Regions from separate parts of the Thermus javaensis genome, predicted to be linked through region 1. Evidence: riboswitches for the same ligand, from Rfam matches in the RefSeq annotation. Region 1 holds a riboswitch; each other region holds the start of a gene.
What was found. Region 1 has a riboswitch for cobalamin ahead of ABXG85_RS09560 (acyl-CoA thioesterase). Riboswitches for the same ligand answer to the same signal wherever they lie in the genome.
Positions count from the first base shown of each region.

Region 1 (3,234 bases):
ATCACCCGGTCAAAGAGGGAGGCGAAGGCAAACGAGCCGTTGCTCTCCCCGTTGTCCCGGATGGGGGCCCCCCGTGGGCGGAGCCTTCCCAGGTAGAGGGAGGTCCCTCCCCCCTGCTTGCTCATCATCCCCACCTCAGCCACCGCCCTCAGGATGGAAGCGGTGTCGTCCTCCACGTAGGTGCCGTAGCAGGAGATGGGAAGGCCCCGCCTGAGGCCGTAGTTGGCCCAGATGGGGGTGGCGAGGGAGTACCAGCCCCGGGCCACGTACTCCTGGAACTTGCGGCCAAACCCCTCCACCTTGGTGAGGGCCTCGGCCCGCTGGGCGATCTCCCTCACCCGCTCCTCCACGCTCACCCCGGGCAGCAGGTAGCCCCGGCGCATGTAGAGGCGGGTGTGCTCGTTGGCCCAGTACCAGGGCTCGTAGGTCCGCTTGGTCTTGGTCATGCCTCCTCCTTCAGAAAAGCTCCTCCGGATCAAAGCTTTGTACCCTGCGCGCGTAGGCCACGCTCCGCTTGTTGAAGAAGTCCACCTCCTTGTCGGCGAGGAGCTCCAGGGTGAACCACTCCGTGTCCCGAAGCCTCGCCCGGTCCACAGGGAAGGCTTCGGGGAGTCCATGGAGGGCGAGGACTTCGTTGAAGCGTCCCTTGAGGAACTCCAGGGTTTCTCCGTGCCCCACCAAAGAGGGTTCCCCCATGGCGAAGAGCCAGTCCAGGAGGTTTTCCTCGGCCCGGAAGAGCTTCTGGGCGAGGCGTAGAGACTCTTCCTGAAATTCCTCCCCCAGGGCCTCGGGGTGCTCCGTCCTGAGGAGACGGAGGAGCTCCACCCCAAAGAGGCCGTGGACGTTCTCCTCCTTGCTGGTGGCCTCAATGGCGTTGGAGATCCCTTTGTAGCGGTTGCCGCGGCGGTTTAGGGCCATGAGGACGTAGAACTGGGAGAAGAGGGAGACGTGTTCCGTGAAGGCGGAGAAGAGGAAGAGGGCGAGGGCGTATTCCCGCAGGTCCTTCCCCTGGGCGCGCCGAAGGGCCTCTCCCAGGGCTTGGGCCCGATCCCGGAGGGCGCTCGCCCCCTCCAGGGCCTGTCCAAAGGCCTCCTCCAGGCCCAAAAGCTCCAGGAGGTGGGCGTAAGCGTTGGCGTGCCGTACCTCGCTCTCGGCGAAGGTGAGGCCCACCTCGGCGATCTCGGGCTTGGGAAAGCGGTCGTAGACCCGGGCCCAGAAGAGCTTGACGGCGAGCTCCACCTGAGCGATGGCGAGGAGGGCGCGCTCCACCAGGGAGCGCTCCTTCTCGTCGGCCAGGGCGTGGTCCTGAAGGTCGGACTGGAAGCTGAACTCCGTGTGCACCCAGTAGCTGTGCCGGATGGCGTCCCGGAAGCGGAGGAGCTCGGGGTACTCGTAGGGGCGGTAGGCGAGCCTAGGCGCCGTGAGGGGCACGGGCCTCACCTCCTTCCAGGGGAGGCACCGGGCTTGGCCTCCCCCTTTCGTCCACCGCCACCAGGACAAACCCGCCCCGGGCGGCCAGGTAGGCCTCCTCGCCTTCCTTCACCGGCTCCACCCACATCTCCACCTCCACCCGCATGGAGGTGCGCCCCACCTCCCGCACCCGGGCCACCAGCTCCACGATGGCCCCCAGGGGGACGGGGCGCTTGAAGTCCACCGCGTCCGCGTGTACCGTTACCACCTTCTTGCGCGCGTGGCGCGTGGCGGCCACAAAGGCCGCCTGGTCCATCCAGGCCAGAACCGTTCCGCCAAACAGGGTTCCGTAGTGGTTGGTCTCCCCGGGGAAGACGGGGTAGACCATCCGCGTCTCCCGCATAGCGCCTCCTTGGGCGGGAAAAGCTTCCTAGAGCCGAAGGGCCTCTTTCGGGCGCTGGGCCCGTGACGGGTTTTGGGGGTTAGGCTAAGGTCCCACGGGTCTCACCACCTTCACCCTTGCCTCGAGGGCTACGGGGCAGGGCCGCGAAGCGGGTACTCGGGCTTCCGGCCGGGGCGGAGGGCGCGACGCTTGGGCCGGTTACCGTTGCGGGACAGCGCCGGACTTTCACCGGACTTCCCCCACCGCCTTTGGGCGTCCAGGCCTGTCGGCCTGGCATCGCGGCCAGGACACCCTAAGTCTTGGGCGTCCTGCCCAAGACCCTACCACAGGTTGGGTAAGGGGTCAACGGGAAGGGGGGCGCCTCGAGAGGCCCTTCCGCCATCGCGTTTTTGGGCCAATCCCCTGGGCCGACCCGGGTGGGGGGCGGTCCCTCGCCGACCCCCTCGAGGACCGGCAACACCCCCCTATCCCCCGTGCGGCTAGACAGTGCGAGGTTGTGCGCCAGGGGAAGGGCGGGCCTCCCCGAAGAGGTGGAGGAAGAGGGCCTCCAGGCTCGGCGTTCCCCTGGAGACCTCGAGGACCTCCACGGGAAGAGTTCCCAAGGCCTCCCGCAGCGCCTCCCACGGCCCGAGGAAGAAGAGGACCTCGGGGCCCTCGGCGCTCCAGCCGGGGCCTAAGGCCTGGAGGAGGGCCTCCGCCTTGGGCTCGGCGAGGCGCACCCGGTACCCCTCCCCGGCCCAGTCCCGGAGGAGGGCCCGGGTGGGGCCCTGCCGCCGCACCTCCCCCCGGTGGAGGAAGGCCACCCGGTCGCTCACCCGCTCCACCACCTCGAGGTCGTGGGAGGTGAGGAGGATGCCCCAGCCCTCCTTCTTAAGCTCCAGGAGGATCCCCTCAAACTCCCTCCGGCTCACGGGGTCCAGGCCCAGGGTGGGCTCGTCCAGGAGGAGGAAGCGGGGCTTGAGGGCGAGGGCCAAGGCCAAGGCCGCCTTCTGCTGCATGCCCCGGGAGAGGGAGGCGAGGGGGGCGTGGAGGCGGTCCTTTAGGCCGAAGCGCTCCAACCAGGCCTCAAACCGGGGGCGGACCTCCCTGGGGGGAAGCCCCCGGATGCCCCCGAAGTAGAGGGCGTTCACCAGGAGGCTCAGGTTGACGTAGAGGTTGCGGCTTCCCTCCAGGAGGACGCCGAACTCGTGGCCCTGGGGTCTGCGCCGCGCCCCGCCCTCCTCCAGGACCACCTCCCCCCCATCGGGGAGGAGGAGGCCGAGGACGACCTTGATGAGGGTGGTCTTGCCCGCCCCGTTGGGGCCCAAAAGGCCCAGGATCTCCCCGGCCCCAAGCTCCAGGCTCACCCCCTTGAGGGCCTCCAGCTTGCCGAAGCGCTTGTGGACGTTCTGCACCAAAAGCCGCATCAGTACCTCCCTAAT
Region 1 is NZ_BSRG01000010.1:47,137-50,370, forward strand. It holds gene ABXG85_RS09550 (ribonucleoside-diphosphate reductase subunit alpha) at 1-446, opposite strand, end outside; gene ABXG85_RS09555 (ribonucleotide-diphosphate reductase subunit beta) at 457-1,431, opposite strand; gene ABXG85_RS09560 (acyl-CoA thioesterase) at 1,412-1,813, opposite strand; cobalamin riboswitch at 1,944-2,115, opposite strand; gene ABXG85_RS09565 (ABC transporter ATP-binding protein) at 2,293-3,219, opposite strand; gene ABXG85_RS09570 (ABC transporter) at 3,219-3,234, opposite strand, start outside.

Region 2 (3,234 bases), on a different contig from region 1:
CGTAGCCCTCCAGGTACACCCCGGCGATGGCGAGGAGCTCGAGGCCCCCAAGCTCCGCCGCCACCGCCAAGGGGTCCATCCCGGGGCGAAGGCGGGCGAGGGCCCTCGCCACCGCCTCCCGCTTGCGCCTTAGCCCCGCCTCCCCCACCCCCGTCCCCCGACCCACCACCTCCTCAGGGGCAAGGCCCAAGAGCCCAGCGGTGAGGGCGGCGGCGGCTGTGGTGTTCCCGATGCCCATATCCCCGGCGGCGAGGAGGGTGGCCCCCTCCGCCAGGGCCCGCCGCGCCGCCTCCCGCCCCGCCAGGAGGGCCCTTTCCGCCTCCTCCCGGGTGAGGGCGGGCTCCGCCGCCAAGTTACGGGTCCCCTCCCGCACCTTGCGCTTGAGGAGCCGGGGGTGGTCGGGAAGCTCCCCCTTGACCCCCACGTCCAGCACGTACACCTCGCAGTCCGCCGCCAGGGCCAACTGGTTGATGGCCGCCCCGCCCCGGAGGAAGTTCAGGACCATCTGCCGGGTGACCTCCTGGGGGTAGGCGGAAACCCCTTCCGCCACCACCCCGTGGTCGGCGGCGGCCACCACCACCGCCCCCCGGCCAAGCTCCGGCTTCACCCGGCCCTGGATAGCGGCCAGGCGCACCGCCACCTCCTCCAGGTACCCCAGGGAACGGGGCGGCTTGGTGAGCTCCTCCATACGCTTTTGGGCCTCCTCCAAAATACCCCGATCCATGGCCCTTACTATACACTCTTCCCGTGGAGCTCTGGCTCGTGCGCCACGGGGAAACCCTCTGGAACCGGGAGGGGAGGCTCTTGGGCTGGACCGACCTCTCCCTCACGCCCTTGGGGAGGAAGCAGGCGAGGGCCCTCAGGGGCCTCCTCCCGCCCCTGCCCGCCTTTAGCTCGGACCTCAAGCGGGCCCTGGAAACGGCGGCCCTGGCGGGTTTCGCCCCCATTCCTAGCCCCGCCCTGCGGGAGATCCACTTCGGGGCGTTGGAGGGGGCTTTCTGGGAGGAACTGGAGGCGGTCCACAAGGAGGCCCTCCTCCGCTTCCAAGGGTTTGCGCCCCCAGAGGGGGAGCGCCTCGAGGCCTTTCAAGAAAGGGTCTTCCGCTTCCTGGAAGGGCTAAAGGGGTCAGCCCTCCTCTTCACCCACGGGGGGGTGGTGCGGGCGGTGCTCCGGGCCCTGGGGGAAGACAGCCTCGTGCCCTTGGGAAGCGCCGTGGTGGTGGATTGGCCCCAAAGGGTCCTGGGGAAGGTCTTGACACCAACCATTGACGGGGAACCTCCGCCGAAGTAAAACAGGGGCAAGCCCCTTAGCGGGGCCCGTGCGGCTAGGGCGCCCCAAGGCCCGGATGTCTTGGGGCATAAAAGGGGGAAGACCGGTGAAAGTCCGGCGCTGTGCCGCAACGGTAACCGGCCCATACCTAAGGCCCCTCCTCATTGGCCGGAAGCCCGAACACCCGCCCTAGCCCGCGCCTCACCTGCCCCCGAGCAGGGGCGAAAGGAGGCAAGGATGAGAAGAGAACCTGGTCCTCGGCTTAGGCCTGTAGCTTCCCGTACACATAGAGGGACCCCATGACGGGCCTGGATCTTTTGGCCGTGGCCCTAGGGATGCGCCACGGCGTGGACCCCGACCACCTGGCTGCAGTGGACGGGCTTTCCCGGGTGCGCCCCTCCCCCTATAACGGCGTCCTCTTCGCCCTGGGGCACGGTGGGGTGGTCACCCTGCTGGCCTTCCCCGCCGCCGCCCTCCTGGAACGGGTGGACCTGGAGGCCCTCCACCTCCCCCCCCTGCTCCTTCTCCTGGTGGGAGGGCTTAACCTGTACCGCCTCCTCAGACCCGAGGAAAGGGCGCCTGCCCGCCTTCCCCTCCTCCACCCCCTCCTCCTCGGCCTTCTCTTCGGCTTGGGGTTTGAAACAGCTAGCCAGCTCTCCGCCCTGGCCCTTTCTGCGGAACTTTCCCCCTTGCGCCTGGGACTCCTCTTCACCCTGGGGATGCTCCTGGTGGACGGGGTGGACGGGTTCCTGGCAAGCCGCCTGCAGAACCTAGCCCACGACTCGGAGCGGGCCAGGCGGGCGAGCCGCTTCCTGGGCTGGACAGTGGTGGCGGTGGCCTTCCTCCTGGCCGCGGCTGAACTCTTGGCCCTGGACCTCGAGGCCCTCGCCCTCCCCTTGGGCCTGGGCCTCTTTGGGCTTTTAGTCTCCTTGAGGCTTTACGCCCTGCGCCCGGCATGAGCCACCCCTACCCCCCGCCCCGCGACAAGAAGGGAAGCCGCATCGGCTTCACCACGGGGGCTAACGCCGCTGCCGCGGCCAAGGCCGCGGCCCTGGCTCTCCTGGGGGAGGCCCCGGAGGTGGTGGACATCTGGCTTCCCGCAGGCTGGCGGCAGCCCTTCCAGGTCTTCCGCCTGGAGCGGAAGGGGGATGGGGTTTTGGTGGGGATGATCAAGGACGCCGGGGACGACCCCGACGTGACCCACGGGACGGAGATCCAGGCCTACGTGCGCTTCGCCAGCGCAGACCAAATAGAGGGGGGCGAAGGGGTGGGGGTGGTGACCAAGCCCGGGCTCGGGGTGCCCGTGGGGGAGCCCGCCATCAACCCCGTGCCCCGGCGGATGATCTGGGAGGCGGTGCGGGAGGCGACGGACCGCCCCTTGGCCATCGCCATCGCCATCCCTGGAGGGGAGGAGCTGGCCAAAAAAACCCTCAACCCTAGGCTTGGGATCCTGGGGGGCCTCTCCGTGCTTGGCACCACGGGGGTGGTAAAGCCCTACTCCACCAGCGCCTTCCGCATGAGCGTGGTCCAGGCGGTGGGGGTGGCGCGGGCCAATGGCCTTTTGGAGATCGCCGCCACCACCGGGGGAAAAAGCGAGCGCTTCGCCCAAAGGCTCCTTCCCCACCTTCCCGAGATGGCCTTCATAGAGATGGGGGATTTCGTGGGGGATGTGCTCAGGGCGGCGCGGAAGGTGGGGATAGAAGTGGTGCGGATCGTGGGGATGATCGGAAAAGTATCCAAGATGGCCGACGGCAAGACTATGACCCACGCCGCGGGCGGCGAGGTGAACCTACCCATGCTCCTGGGCCTCCTCAAGGAAGCGGGGGCAAGCCCTCGGGCCCTTAAGGAGGCGGAAGGGGCCGCCACCGCCCGCCGCTTCCTGGAGCTCGCCCTGGAGGAAGGGCTTGACCGCTTCTTCCTGAACCTGGTGCGCCTAGCGCAGGAGAAGCTCCAGGCCTATATTGG
Region 2 is NZ_BSRG01000006.1:95,848-99,081, forward strand. It holds gene cobT (nicotinate-nucleotide--dimethylbenzimidazole phosphoribosyltransferase) at 1-724, opposite strand, end outside; gene ABXG85_RS07635 (histidine phosphatase family protein) at 748-1,290, shown strand; cobalamin riboswitch at 1,312-1,475, shown strand; gene ABXG85_RS07640 (HoxN/HupN/NixA family nickel/cobalt transporter) at 1,569-2,228, shown strand; gene ABXG85_RS07645 (cobalt-precorrin-5B (C(1))-methyltransferase) at 2,225-3,234, shown strand, end outside.
Region 2: another riboswitch for cobalamin. It lies ahead of ABXG85_RS07640 (HoxN/HupN/NixA family nickel/cobalt transporter); the one in region 1 lies ahead of ABXG85_RS09560 (acyl-CoA thioesterase).

Region 3 (3,234 bases), on a different contig from region 1:
AGAAGGGAAAGAGCTCCGCCGCCTTGCCCCCCACCACTACCCGGGCGGGGTCGTAGGCCACGGCCAGGTTGGCCACAAACCGGCCCAAGGCGTCCCCTAGGTGGGCCAAGGCGGTCCGGGCCAGGGGGTGGCCCGCCTGGGCCTGGGCCAAGAGGGCCTCGAGGTCCTCCGCTTCCCCTCCCAAGGCCCGGTGGTGCCGCAGCAAGGCTCCCAGGCCGAGCTCGGTTTCCAAGCACCCCTTGCGCCCACAGGCGCAAGGGGCTTCCCCAAAGCCGAGCCAGTGGCCCACCTCCCCCGCCGCACCACTCGCTCCCCGGAGGAGGCGGCCTTCCGCCACCACGCCCACGCCCAGGCCGGTGCTGAGGACCAGGTAGGCCAGGTTTTCCTCCCCGTGGAAGAAGACCTCGGAAAGGGCGGAGGCCTTGGCGTCGTTTTCCGCCAAGGTGGGTAGGGGGAAGGAGGCCAGAAAGGGGCTCAAATCCAGGTTGCGCCAGGCCAGGTTGGGGGCGTAAAGGAGCTGGGTTCCCACCACCACGCCGGGCAGGGTGAAGCCGAGGCCCAAGGCCCCTTGGGCCTCAGGCAGGCTTTCCTGCAGAAGCCGGGCGAAGCGCTCCTCCGGCCCCGCCTCCTTGGCGTGGGCCCACTCCTTGGCCCAAAGCACCTCACCCCGCCAGTCCAGGGCCAGGAGGACGGTACCTTCCACCCCGATTTCCGCTCCCAGGGCGAAGCGGGCCCCTGGCCGCAGGTGCAACAGGGTTCCCGGCCGCCCCAAGGGCGGGGAGGTGGAGGCCCCTTCCTCCAGGAGGCCTTCGTGCAAGAGCTCGTCCACCAGGCGGCTCACGGCGCTTTTGGCCAGGCCCGTGAGCCGGGAGAGGTCGGCGCGGGTGAGGGGACCCCGCCGCAGGTGGCCCAAGATGGCCCGGCGGTTCAGCCTGCGGATTTCCTGTGTGTCCCCTTTGCGCACCCGTGCCCCCCTTTAGTTCGTTCTCGGGACTAAGTAAACCACCGCCCCCGCCTTCCGTCAAGCCCTTGTCAGGTTCGCCCTCCAGGGCTTAGCCTTGAAGCCAAGGCCCGCTAGGGCCTCAAAGCCAGGTCCGTTGCCCTGGTGCCTGGGTGCGTAGCCCAGGCTTAAAGTGGGGAAGTCCGGTGCAAGTCCGGCGCTGTCCCGCAACGGTAACCGGCCAAGCCATGGGCCTTTCCTCGCAGGCCGGAAGCCCGAATACCTGCCAGGGCCGCCCGCCTTACCCCGTGGCGGGCACCTCACGCGGATGGGGGAGCGCTGGGGGCTTCTCAAGCGTTTTGGTGCCCCTGCCGCTCTTTCGGCAGGGGCGTTGCCCTACCTCCCCCGGGCCCGGTGCGCCTGGCCCTAGCGGCCTTAGGGAGGTGGGCATGAGGAAAATCTGGGCGTTTTTGTCGGTTCTCTTGGCCTTAGCCTTTGCCTTTCCCCTCACCCTCACGGACGACCTGGGCCGCTCGGTGACCCTGAAGGCCCCCCCTAAGCGCGTGGTCTCCATGCTGCCTTCGGTTACGGAGACGGTGTGCGCCCTGGGGGCCTGCGACCGCCTGGTGGCCACGGACGACTACTCGGATTGGCCGGAGAGCGTGAAGCGCCTGCCCAAGGCGGGGGGGCTTTACAACCCTAACCCCGAGCTGATCGTCTCCTTGAAGCCGGACTTGGTCTTGGTTTCCCGCTACGGCAAGCTTTACGAAACCCTGGAGCGGGCAGGGCTTACCGTGTTCGTGGTGCGCACGGAAACCTACGAGGACATCTTCAAAACCGTACGCACCCTGGCGCAGCTTCTGGGGCTTGGGTCGCAGGGGGAAAGGCTGGTGGCCCAGATCCAGAAGGAGGTTTACCAGGAGGAGGCCCGGGCCGCCAAGGCCAAGGCCAGGCCCCGGGTCTACTACGAGATTGACCCCACCCCTTACACCGTGGGGCCGGAAAGCTTTATCGGGGTCCTCATCCAGAAGGCCCGGGGGGTGAATATCGTTCCCAAGGAGCTTGGGCTTTTCCCCAAGATCGCCCCCGAGTTCGTGGTGGAGAAGAACCCCGAGGTCATCGTGGCCACCTACCCGAACGCCCGGGAAACCATACAGAGCCGACCGGGTTGGAGCCGGGTGAGGGCGGTGCAGGCGGGGAGGATCTGCGTGTATACGGGGGGGGAGGACAACCTTCTTTCCCGCCCCGGCCCCCGGGTGGCCCAAGGGCTTAGGCTCCTGGTGGACTGCTTCCACGGGCGCTAGGCCATGACCTTGTCCTTGCCCCTTGCCCTCAGGCGGAGCCTCGTCTTCGCCTGGCTCTTGGCCCTCTTGGCCTTGGCCTTGGTTTTGGGGCTCGCCTTGGGGGCGGTGGCGGTGCCTTTCGGGGAGGTGGTGCGGGCCCTGTTGGGCCTCGAGGAGAACCCCATCATCACCGAGCTACGCCTGCCCAGGGTTCTCGGGGGCATGCTGGTGGGGGCGGCCTTGGGGGTGGCGGGGGCTTCCTTCCAGGGCCTGTTCCGCAACCCCTTGGCCGATCCCTATCTCATGGGGGCGGCCTCGGGGGCGGCCTTTGGCGTGACCCTGTTGGCGGTCCTTATGGGCGGGCTTTCCCCCGCCTTCGCCCAGCATGCGGTCTTCCAGGGCCTTCCCCTTTCCGCCACCCTCTTCGGCTTCCTGGGGGCCCTTTTCGCCACCCTCCTCACCCTGGTCTTGGCCGGAGGGGTGGCGCGGACGGGGGAGCTGGTCTTGGCGGGGGTGGTGGTGGGCAGCGTCCTCACGGGGCTCACCACCTACCTGATGCTCCAGGACGCCGATCGGGTTCGGGCGGTGTTCGCCTACACCCTGGGGAACCTGGCCTTTTTGGGCTGGCCGGGGGTGAGGGCCTTGGCCTTCTTCCTCCTCCTCGCCTTACCGCCCCTTTTCCTCCTGGGCCGGGTCCTTAACGCCCTGCAGCTTGGGGAGGAGGTGGCGCGAAGCCTGGGCCTTCCCCTCAATGCGCTAAAGCTCCTCCTTTTGGCCGCGGCCAGCCTCCTCACCGCCGCCAGCGTGGCCCAGGCGGGGATCATCGGCTTCGTGGGGCTCGTCACCCCCCACGCCTTAAGGCGGCTTTTGGGGGAGGACTACCGCCTGCTCCTGCCGGCGAGCGCCCTGGGCGGGGCCGTCCTTCTGGCCCTGGCCGACCTCCTGGCCCGCACCCTTACCCGGCCCGCCGAGCTTCCCGTGGGGGTGGTGACCACCCTCCTCGGAGGGCCC
Region 3 is NZ_BSRG01000015.1:40,781-44,014, forward strand. It holds gene ABXG85_RS10975 (ROK family protein) at 1-964, opposite strand, end outside; cobalamin riboswitch at 1,087-1,245, shown strand; gene ABXG85_RS10980 (ABC transporter substrate-binding protein) at 1,390-2,244, shown strand; gene ABXG85_RS10985 (FecCD family ABC transporter permease) at 2,248-3,234, shown strand, end outside.
Region 3: another riboswitch for cobalamin. It lies ahead of ABXG85_RS10980 (ABC transporter substrate-binding protein); the one in region 1 lies ahead of ABXG85_RS09560 (acyl-CoA thioesterase).